3 regions of the Neorhizobium puerariae genome follow, and region 1 is predicted to be linked to each of the others. Evidence: riboswitches for the same ligand, from Rfam matches in the RefSeq annotation. Region 1 holds a riboswitch; each other region holds the start of a gene.
The links. Region 1 has a riboswitch for cobalamin ahead of ACFFP0_RS07045 (ABC transporter substrate-binding protein). Riboswitches for the same ligand answer to the same signal wherever they lie in the genome.
Positions count from the first base shown of each region.

Region 1 (3,268 bases):
GTCAAGGTGGGGGCGGGCGACATCACCGCCGAGGGCACCGTGAAACTGGTCGAATATCTCGGAAGCGAAACGCTGGTCTATATCGGCCTGCCATCGGGCCAGACGCTGCTCCTGCACGGCCCCGTCATGGACCGGCCCCGGCAGGGCCAGAGGATTACGGTCGGGATCGATCTTGCCGACATGCATTTCTTCGATGCAAACGGCGAGCGGGTGGAGCCTGTCGTCTTGAGGGAGACCGCCTGAGATGAAAGTCGCCATCGTGGGCTGCGGCTCCCGGCACCAGATGTTCCGCGATGCGATCACCGGCCCGTTTTCCGACCGGCACGAACTCGTGGCGCTCTGCGACAGCAATCCCAAACGGCTTGCCTTGTCGGCGGAGGCCGTGCCGCGGCGCAATGGCAACGGGGTGGCGACCTATCTCGCCGGGGACTTCGACCGTCTGCTGGCCGAGCAGGCGCCCGACGCCGTCATCGTTTCGACGCCGGACCATCTGCATGGCGATTATATCGTGCGGGCGCTGGAGGCGGGCAGCGACGTGATCTGCGAAAAGCCGCTGACCATCGACCTTGAGACGCTCAAGCGCATCACCGACGCGCAGGCGCGGACGGGCCGCAGGGTCACGGTGACCTTCAACTACCGTTATTCTCCGGCCCGCACGCAGGTCTACGACCTGCTGGCCTCCGGCATGATCGGGGACGTGGTGGCGGTCGATTTCCGCTGGTATCTCGATCGGGTGCACGGCGCCGACTATTTCCGCCGCTGGCACCGGCAGAAGGACAATTCCGGCGGCCTGCTCGTCCACAAGTCGACCCATCATTTCGATCTGCTGAACTGGTGGCTGGGCACGCGGCCCGAGGAGGTTTTCGCGTCGGGACGGCGGGCCGTCTACCGGCCGGAGACGGCGGCCGGCATGGGGCTGACGGATTACGGCCCGCGCTGCGCGACCTGCGCGGATGCCGAAAAATGCGACTATCGGCTGGATCTGGAAAGCGACGACAACATTCGCCGTCTCTATCGCGAGGCGGAGGACGAGGACGGCTATTTCCGCGACCGGTGCGTCTTCGATCCGTCGATCGGCATCGAGGATACGATGCAGGTCCACATCCGCTACGCCAGCGGCGTCAGCGCCAATTACACCCTCACCGCCTATGCTCCCTGGGAGGGGCTGGAGGTGGAGTTCCACGGCACCCGGGGGACGCTCCGCCACAGGCATGTCGAGAAGCACGGCATCCTCGGCGGCAAGGGATCGCTGGCGGACGTCGAGTGCATGTCGACCACCCTGCATCTTGCCGGCGAGGAGCCGCGCGAGATCGACGTTGCCACGGGCAAGGGCGCCCACGGCGGTGCGGACCCGGTCATGCTCGGCTACATCCTTGCGCCGGACAGCATGCCCGGGGAAACGCGCGGGCGTGCCTCCGATCACGTCGCCGGCGGCTGGTCGATCCTGACCGGGATAGCCGCGAACGAGGCGATCGCCACCCGCGGCGTCGTCAGCATTCCGGCGATGCTGGCCAGGCACGGGATCAGGCTGGGCTGACGCGACATTCGAAGCTGTGGAGAATGAGGCGTCCGGGTTCGCGGATGCCGCTGTCTGCATTCCCGTTTCGTCCTTTCATCGATGAGCCGTCGCGACCGGGAACAAGGTTGGGATTTGTGCGGTCGCAATGCCTGCGGCGGCTGGACAAGTTCCCGCAGGTTCCGTATCAACGACGCGCTACGGTTCTGCATTCGCAGATGAAAAGGGAACGCGGTGAGGTCTTCGGGCCGATTCCGCGACTGCCCTCGCAACTGTAAGCGGCGAGCCTTTCATCAAGGCCACTGATCTCGACGGGATCGGGAAGGGGATGAAAGGCGCCGGAGCCGCAAGTCAGGAGACCTGCCGTGGCGAGACCAGTGATTACCGGACGAGGTGTTCCGGCAGGGAGACTATTGTGACGTCAGCGATCTTGTCGCTCGCCATCCTGATGCAAGCCATGTGCACGGCCTTGCACAGTCCTGCCTTTCATCCCGGCATCGCCGTATTTTTCGAAAGGACAGGACATGAAACCCGGCTTGCTTGCAGCCCTCTTCGCCACTCTTCCGTTCGCGGCCCTGGCTGCGCCGACGAGCTATCCGCTGACGCTTGAAAACTGCGGCACCGAACTCCGCGTCGAGAAGGCGCCGCAACGGGCCGTCGGGCTTGGCCAGAACAGCACCGAGATCATGCTGATGCTCGGCCTTGCCGACCGCATGGCCGGCAGCGCCGTCTGGGTCTCGCCGGTCCTGCCCGAGCTTGCGGCGGAAAACGACCGGGTTCACCGCATCGCCGACAACACGCCGAATTTCGAAGCGGTCGTCGCACGCGAGCCGGACTTCATCGCCGCGCAATTCCTGACGTCCGTCGGTCCGCAGGGGCGGGTCGGCACCCGCCGGCAGTTCGCCGATCTCGGCGTGCCGAGCTACATCTCCCCGACCGACTGCGTGGTGACCGATAACACGCGCTCGGACGGCACCCGCAAGCAGATGCTGACGATGGACCTCCTCTACCAGGAGATCGATGAACTCTCCCGCATCTTCGACGTCGCGGATCGCGGCGAGGCGCTGATCGCTCAGCTGAAGACCCGTGAAGAGGCCGTCAGAAGGCGCGTCGCGGACCGGGCGGACGATGTGGGCCTCGTCTACTGGTTCTCGTCGGCGGATGTCGCGGGCGATGCCTGGGTCGCCGGGAAGAACGGCGCTTCCGGTTACATCACCAAGGTTCTCGGCGCCCGCAACGTCATCGAATCCGAAGAGGAATGGCCGCTGGTCGGCTGGGAGACGATCGCCGCCCGAGACCCCGCCGTCATCGTCATCGGCACCATGGACCGCCGCACCCAGGGGGCGGACGATCCGGCCGTGAAGAAGAGGTTTCTCGCTACGGACCCGGTTGTCGGCAAGCTGGACGCCGTCGAGAAGGGACGGATCGTCGAGATGGACGCCCAGGCGATGAACCCGACGATCCGGACGATCACCGGCCTGGAAATCGTCGCGGACGCCCTTGAGCGCTTCGGATTGCTGAAGTGAGACGATCGCGCTTTGGAGCATGGACGGCCGGCATCGCGGGCGTTTGCCTCGTATTCTCCGCCCTCTTCGTCGCAATCGCCGCTGGCGTGGCGATCGGCGAGATGACCATTCCGATGGAAACGACGATCGGGGCGGTGACCAACCGCCTCGGCCTGACGGATATCGCGCTGCCGCGCATCCAGGAAGCGGTCATCTGGGACTACCGGCTGTCGCGCTCCCTGGTGGC
Region 1 covers NZ_JBHMAA010000008.1:353,980-357,247, reverse strand. The annotation lists gene ACFFP0_RS07055 (ABC transporter ATP-binding protein) at 1-243, shown strand, start outside; gene ACFFP0_RS07050 (Gfo/Idh/MocA family protein) at 245-1,537, shown strand; cobalamin riboswitch at 1,701-1,898, shown strand; gene ACFFP0_RS07045 (ABC transporter substrate-binding protein) at 2,041-3,042, shown strand; gene ACFFP0_RS07040 (FecCD family ABC transporter permease) at 3,075-3,268, shown strand, end outside.

Region 2 (3,268 bases), on a different contig from region 1:
GCCGTCTCGGAGATACGCGCGGCCAGCGCCTCGGCATCCGCCACCGCCGGCAGGTCGACGACGAAACTGTCGAAATCGTCGTGGTCGTGGTCCAGCTCGTCGTCGTGATGGGTCTTGCGGTTCTCGATGTCGTCCTCGACGGCGAGGCCGAGGCCGATCAGCACGCCCGGATCGATTGCGCCGTTTGCGGCAGGCACGATTTTCACCGCCCGCGGCAGATGCGCCTGAACGCGGCCCTTGGCGGCGGCGAGCGAAGCCTGGTCGAGAAGATCGGTCTTGGTCAGCACGATCATGTCGGCGCAGGCGACCTGATCCTCGAACACTTCCTCGACCGGATCGTCATGATCGATCGAACCGTCGGCCTCGCGCTGGGCTTCCAGGGCGTCGTGGTCGTCGGCGACCCGGCCCTCGGCCAGCGCGACGCCGTCCACCACCGCCACCACGCCGTCCACGGTCACGCGCGCCTTCACATCCGGCCACTGGAAGGCCTGGACGAGCGGTTTCGGCAGCGCAAGGCCGGAGGTTTCGATGAGGATATGGTCGACGCGCGGTTCGCGGGACAGGATCTGGTCGATCGCCGGCACGAAATCGTCGGCCACGGTGCAGCAGATGCAGCCGTTGGCGAGCTCGATGATGTTGTCTTCCGGGCAACTCTCGATGCCGCAGCCCTTCAGCACCTCGCCGTCGATGCCGACATCGCCGAATTCGTTGACGATGATCGCCAGCCGTTTGCCGTCCAGCTTCTCGATCAGGTTGCGGATCAGCGTTGTCTTGCCGGCGCCCAGGAACCCGGTGACGACGGTGCAGGGAACGCGGCCGAAAGAGACGGTCATGATGGCATGTCCTCGTGATGATGGAAGGGGGGAATGCGGGCCGTCATGCCCTTGCCGCGCAGGCAGGCGGGACGGCCGCGAAGAGGAAGGAAACCGCGCTCGTCGCCGGCGAGCATCATCGCGCCGGCGACGATATCCTCGACGTTTTCAAGCGACAGATGGCCGAACACATAGGACCAGCCGGAACGGTGGTTGAAGGCCGCGCTCGGGCTCTTCTCGCAATTGGCGAGGCAGGTGACGGGCCTGACGGCAAGTGGCCTGCCGGCTGCCGCAGCCTTCAGCGCCTCGATCATCGCCACGCCCGGACGCACGTCGCCATCCGTTTCGTCGCGGCAATTCGTGCAGACGAAGATCGTCACGTCGATATCGGGATCGTTCCTGTGCTCGTCACTCATCGTCTGGCCGCGTTACCGCCGGGATATCTCAAGATCGGGGCGCGGAACAGGAGGGGCAAGCCGCCTGCGGTGAATGAGCGAACCTCTCCGGAGCACCCCGCCCGGCGAGCCTTGTTGTCCAAACGGCAGGTCTCCTGGCTCGCGGGTCGCCGCCATTTGCCTGCCTTCCCGGATCGCTCCAGTGGCTTTTCGGCAGATGGCTCGCCGCCTACAGTTGCGGGGGCAGCCGCGGCATTGATCCGGATAGAAGGATCGCACCGCATTCTCTCTTAGCCCCTTCCGTTGCCGGAAAAGGACCGTCTTTCTTCAACTACGCCCGGTCGCAGGCCCGTGTCAATGGAGACAGTGGGGAGACGGCGGGGGAGACGGTAGGCGTCGCAAAGGCGATTGCCCGTGCGGCAAATTCGTCTATAGTGACCCTGCCTACGGTGCCCGAACGGGCCTTGAGAGGGAATGCGGTGCGACGGCTCCTGCCGTCCAGCCCGCGGCTGCCCCCGCAACTGTAAGCGGAAAGTCTTCGTCCATCATGCCACTGGAGCGATCCGGGAAGGCGGGCGAGGGCGCCTGATCCGCGAGCCAGGAGACCTGCCAGAGGCGACTGGAAACTTGAACGACCCTCGGGTGGAGGGTGAAAGGACATAACCATGGTTACGAAATCTGCTGCCACCGCAGTCAGCGTTTCCACCTCGAAGATCATTCCCCTCAGCATGACGGCGCTGCTGGGCCTTTTCGTCGTCGGCTTCGTCGGCTTCTCGCATATGGAAGTCGTGCATAACGCCGCGCACGATTCGCGCCATTCCTTCGCATTCCCCTGCCACTAAGGGGAGTTTCCCATGTCGTTGTTTCGTAACATCGTCTTTGCGGCGGTGATCGCCGGGCTGTTGTCCGGATTGCTGCTGACCGTGATGCAGAGCTTCTCCACCGTCCCGCTGATCCTGCAGGCGGAGACCTATGAAAACGCCGCTCCCGAAGCCGGCCACAGCCACGAGGCTGCGCCGGCTGCCGGTGCAACGGCGCCGGCCGCTGCGGACCATCATCACGACGAGGAAGCGTGGATGCCGGCGGACGGTTTCGAGCGTTTCATCTACACCGCGGCCGCGGACGTGCTGGCCGCCATCGGTTTCGGCCTCGTGATGATCGCGGGTGCGGAAGCGCTGGGCGGTTTCGGAGGATGGCGCGGCGGCCTGCTGTTCGGCATCGCGGGTTTCCTTACCGTCAGCCTTGCCCCCGGCCTCGGGCTGCCGCCCGAACTGCCGGGCATGCCGGCGGCGGAACTCGGTCCTCGCCAGATCTGGTGGGTTTCGACAGCCGTCTGCACGGCCGCCGGCCTCGGCCTGCTTGCCTACACGCGCTCGGCCGTGCTGGCGGCGCTGGCGATCGTTCTGCTGATCGCGCCGCATCTTGTCGGCGCGCCGCTGCCGCCAAGCCATGAAACGGCCGTGCCGATCGAACTGCACGCCCGCTTCGTCAATGCGGTCTATGCCACGAACCTGGTTTTCTGGGCGGCGCTGGGCACGCTTGCCGGCGTGATCCGCGAAAGATTTCGCGCCGGCGAGGATGTTGCCGTGCGTTCTTCCACGGAGCTGGCTTCGCGGTGAAGGAGATCGACGAAACATCCGCCGAACGCCATCGCGCCAAGATGGCGAACCGCAAGGCGGTTCAGGATGCGGAAGTGGCCGGGAAGACCCTCGAAAAGGGTCTTCTCATCGTCCATACCGGTCCCGGCAAAGGCAAGTCCACCGCCGCTTTCGGTCTGGCGCTGCGCATGCTCGGCAACAATCGCCGTGTCGGCGTCGTGCAGTTCATCAAGGGTGCCTGGTCGACCGGCGAGCAGCCCGCACTGGCCACCTTCGGCGACCGTGTCGTGTGGCATACGATGGGCGAAGGTTTCACCTGGGAAACCCAGGACCTGCAGCGCGACATCGCGGCCGCCGAAAAAGCCTGGGAAAAGGCGCTCGACCTGATGGCGGACGAGACGATCGGGCTCGTCATCCTCGACGAGCTCAACATCGCGCTGCGCTACGACTATCTCGACCTGGA
Region 2 covers NZ_JBHMAA010000077.1:178,799-182,066, forward strand. The annotation lists gene cobW (cobalamin biosynthesis protein CobW) at 1-833, opposite strand, end outside; gene ACFFP0_RS31885 (DUF1636 family protein) at 830-1,228, opposite strand; cobalamin riboswitch at 1,336-1,544, opposite strand; cobalamin riboswitch at 1,638-1,835, shown strand; gene ACFFP0_RS31890 (CbtB domain-containing protein) at 1,873-2,049, shown strand; gene ACFFP0_RS31895 (CbtA family protein) at 2,062-2,826, shown strand; gene cobO (cob(I)yrinic acid a,c-diamide adenosyltransferase) at 2,823-3,268, shown strand, end outside.
Region 2: it holds a riboswitch for cobalamin, as region 1 does, so the genes downstream of both, ACFFP0_RS31885 (DUF1636 family protein) here and ACFFP0_RS07045 (ABC transporter substrate-binding protein) in region 1, are expected to answer to the same signal.

Region 3 (3,268 bases), on a different contig from region 1:
CCTTCCGGCCGGATCACCGTGAGGCCGGTCGCCTCCTCTATCTCCTCCGCGGCGACGCCGCCGGGCCGCAGCAGCCGGATCGCGCCGTCCTCGACGCGGACGATCGTCGATTCCACCCCGACCGGTGCCGCGCCGCCGTCAATGACGAGTTTCAGCTTGTCGCCCAGATCCTCGGCCACATGGCGGGCGCTCGTCGGGCTGATCCTGCCGGACGTGTTGGCGCTCGGAGCCGCCAGCGGCTTTCCGAAGGCGCGGATCAGCTCGGCGGCAAATCCCTTCGGCAGGCGGATGCCGACGGTGTCGAGACCGGCCGTCGCGAGCGAATGTATGCCGCCTTCCGCCTTGAGGGGCAGGATCAGGGTCAACGGCCCGGGCCAGAAGGTTTCGGCAAGTTTTCGCGAGACCGGATCGAAGGTCGCATGGCGCTCGGCCATGGCGAGGTCGGCCATATGGCAGATCAGCGGATTGAAGCGCGGCCGGCCCTTGGTCTCGTAGATGCGGGTGATGGCCGCCGGATTGGTGGCGTCCGCCGCGAGCCCGTAGACCGTCTCGGTCGGGATCGCCACGGGAAAGCCGTCCGCCAGCACGGCGCAGGCCCGCTGGAGCGCGCCTTCGTGGTCCTTGGTGATGTCGATGATGTCGGCCGCCATGTATGACCTAAAGCGCCGTACGCCCGAACGGACGTAAAAAGGACGCTCCAACCTTTTTGAATCTACGCGTCGTGCTTTCCGAAAAGCGATTCCGGTTTTCGGAACGATGCTGTAGCGCGGACCGGCTCTGTTTCAAAGTTTTTTGATGATTTCGCGAAGCGCCTCGTTCGAGGCGCCGAGCATCAGTACGTTCTTGATTGCTTCCATGGGGTCGCTGGTCTTGAACAAGAGCCCGTTCTTGCGGATCGAGCGATTGATCCGGAAGGGCTGGCCCGGCTCGCCTTCGACCGCCACGGCGAAGTACATGCGGGAATAGGCGGTGCTGATCCGCTCGAAGAACTTCTCCTCCTCTTCGCTGATGTCCGAGAAGAAGTTGGCAATGTAGAAGGACCAGCTCACCGGCACGCGCCGTGAAAGCAGCGTTCTGGCGGCCGTCACATGGCAATAGCCGAGATGCGGCCTCTGATCGAGCGTGTGATGGGCTATGATTTTCGGGAACTGGATCGAGCGGTGGAAGCCGTTGATGCGCTCGTGGCTCTTTTCGCCGGCCTCTTCGAGGCGTTTGCCGGTGCGCTCCGCGACCTGGGCATGGCTGAGGTAACGGCGTTCCTCCGGCACCCAGATCGGCTTGGGGCGGCCGATGCGGCCTGTCCGCAGGAATTCCGAATGCGCGGCGATCTTCACCTCCGGCGCCACGGGCGGGCTTGGCGGAGGGGCTTCGTAGTAGCGGATCTTCTTCTTGGCCTGCATGATGGAACCGCTCCCATGGATGCCGGGGAATTTTAGAAACTACTTCTTAATGACAGGTTTCCCTTTTGCGAGGCTTGAGAATGCTTTTCCAGGGCCGTCGTCAATGCGGTTGCCGATGTCGCAATGTCGTCTATGCGACACATGCGGCGAATGGTTATATCCGCCTCAGGCTCAAGGTGCCGCCTCGCTAGGGAAGGCGGAGAATTGGGAAGCCGGTCGAAGCCCGGCGCTGCCCCCGCAACGGTGGTGGAGTTCGAAGGTCCGGCGGAAGCCACTGGGAAAGAGCCGCAAAGGCCGCCCGGGAAGGCGCCGGTCCAGTCCCGACGGGACAGCTCCTGAGCCCGGAAACCAGCCTGGAGACCTGGAGAGATTCACCGATCGCGGCGGGCGTTCGGGCAGGGGGCTTTGGGGGCTTAGGCCTGCCGGCTTTCCATGTCCTTCGCGCGCTGCCCAAGGGGCGCATTGGCGAGGAAGGCTAGATGGAAATCCGCAATCAGGTCCTGCGGCAGTTGAAGAACCGCCGCGAAGGCTTCAGTCTCGAACAGGCCTTTTATACCGATCCGCATTATTACAAGCTCGATCTCGAAATGATCTGGTACCGCGACTGGCTGTTCGTCGGCCACGATTGCGAATTGCCGAAGGCAGGCAGCTATTTCACCCTGCAGATCGGCGATTATCCCGTGGTCGTCGTCCGCGGCCGCGACGGGCGGATCAGGGCGCTCCACAATACCTGCCGCCATCGCGGCAGCAGGGTCTGCACCAAGGAGAGCGGCTCGGCGGTTCGCCTCGTCTGTCCCTATCACCAGTGGACCTACGAACTCGACGGCTCGCTGCTGGTGGGGCGGCAGATGGGGGCGGATTTCGACAAGGCGCAATACGGATTGAAGAAAGTCCATTGCGAGAGCGTCGCCGGTTACATCTTCATCTGTCTGGCCCAGGAGGCGCCGGATTTCGCCCCGGTTCGCGCCGCGATCGAGCCTTACATGGCGCCGCATCGCCTGTCGGAGGCCAAGGTCGCCCATCAGTCCACGATCATCGAAAAGGGCAACTGGAAGCTCGTCTGGGAAAACAACCGCGAATGCTACCATTGTGCCGGAAACCATCCGGAACTCTGCCGCACGTTTCCCGAGGCGCCGACCGTCACCGGCGTCGCGGGGGCGATTGACGATCCCGTCATCATCGAGCATTGGCAGCGTTGCGAGGCGGCCAACCTGCCGAGCGAGTTCAGGATCTCGCCGGACGGCCAGTTCCGCGTCGCCCGCATGCCGCTGATCGAAGGGGCGGAAAGCTACACGATGTCCGGCAGGAATGCCGTTGCCCGCCAGCTCTCCGACGACGTGACGATCGACCGGATCGGCACCATGCTGCTCTTCCATTATCCGACCACCTGGAACCACATGCTGGGCGACCACGCCATCTCCTTCCGCGTGACCCCGCTCGGGCCGGAGGAAACGGCGGTCACCACCAAATGGCTGGTCCACAAGGATGCGGTCGAAGGGGTGGACTACCATCTCGAGGAACTGACGCATGTCTGGAACATGACCAACGACCAGGACCGCCGGATCGTCGAGGAGAACGCCTTCGGCATCCGCTCTCCGGCCTACGAGCCGGGACCCTATTCGGCGGTTCACGAGGGCGGCGTCATGCAGTTCGTCGAATGGTATTCGAACTTCATGGTCAACCGCCTGCAGGGCGACCAGGCCAAGCTCTCTATCGTCGCCTGACGGAGAGGGGGCCGGGGCCGCTCGCTTATTCGTGATCGGCCCTGGAACATGCCCGGTAGGAACGAAGTCCTGCGATCCGCGTTGTTCCCAAAATCAGTCTGGAACAAGGAAACACCAGGATGAATACCCTTCGCTTGCGGTTCA
Region 3 covers NZ_JBHMAA010000017.1:85,991-89,258, reverse strand. The annotation lists gene ACFFP0_RS16100 (L-threonylcarbamoyladenylate synthase) at 1-650, opposite strand, end outside; gene ACFFP0_RS16095 (DUF6656 family protein) at 783-1,400, opposite strand; cobalamin riboswitch at 1,558-1,771, shown strand; gene ACFFP0_RS16090 (aromatic ring-hydroxylating oxygenase subunit alpha) at 1,880-3,124, shown strand; gene ACFFP0_RS16085 (BA14K family protein) at 3,244-3,268, shown strand, end outside.
Region 3: it holds a riboswitch for cobalamin, as region 1 does, so the genes downstream of both, ACFFP0_RS16090 (aromatic ring-hydroxylating oxygenase subunit alpha) here and ACFFP0_RS07045 (ABC transporter substrate-binding protein) in region 1, are expected to answer to the same signal.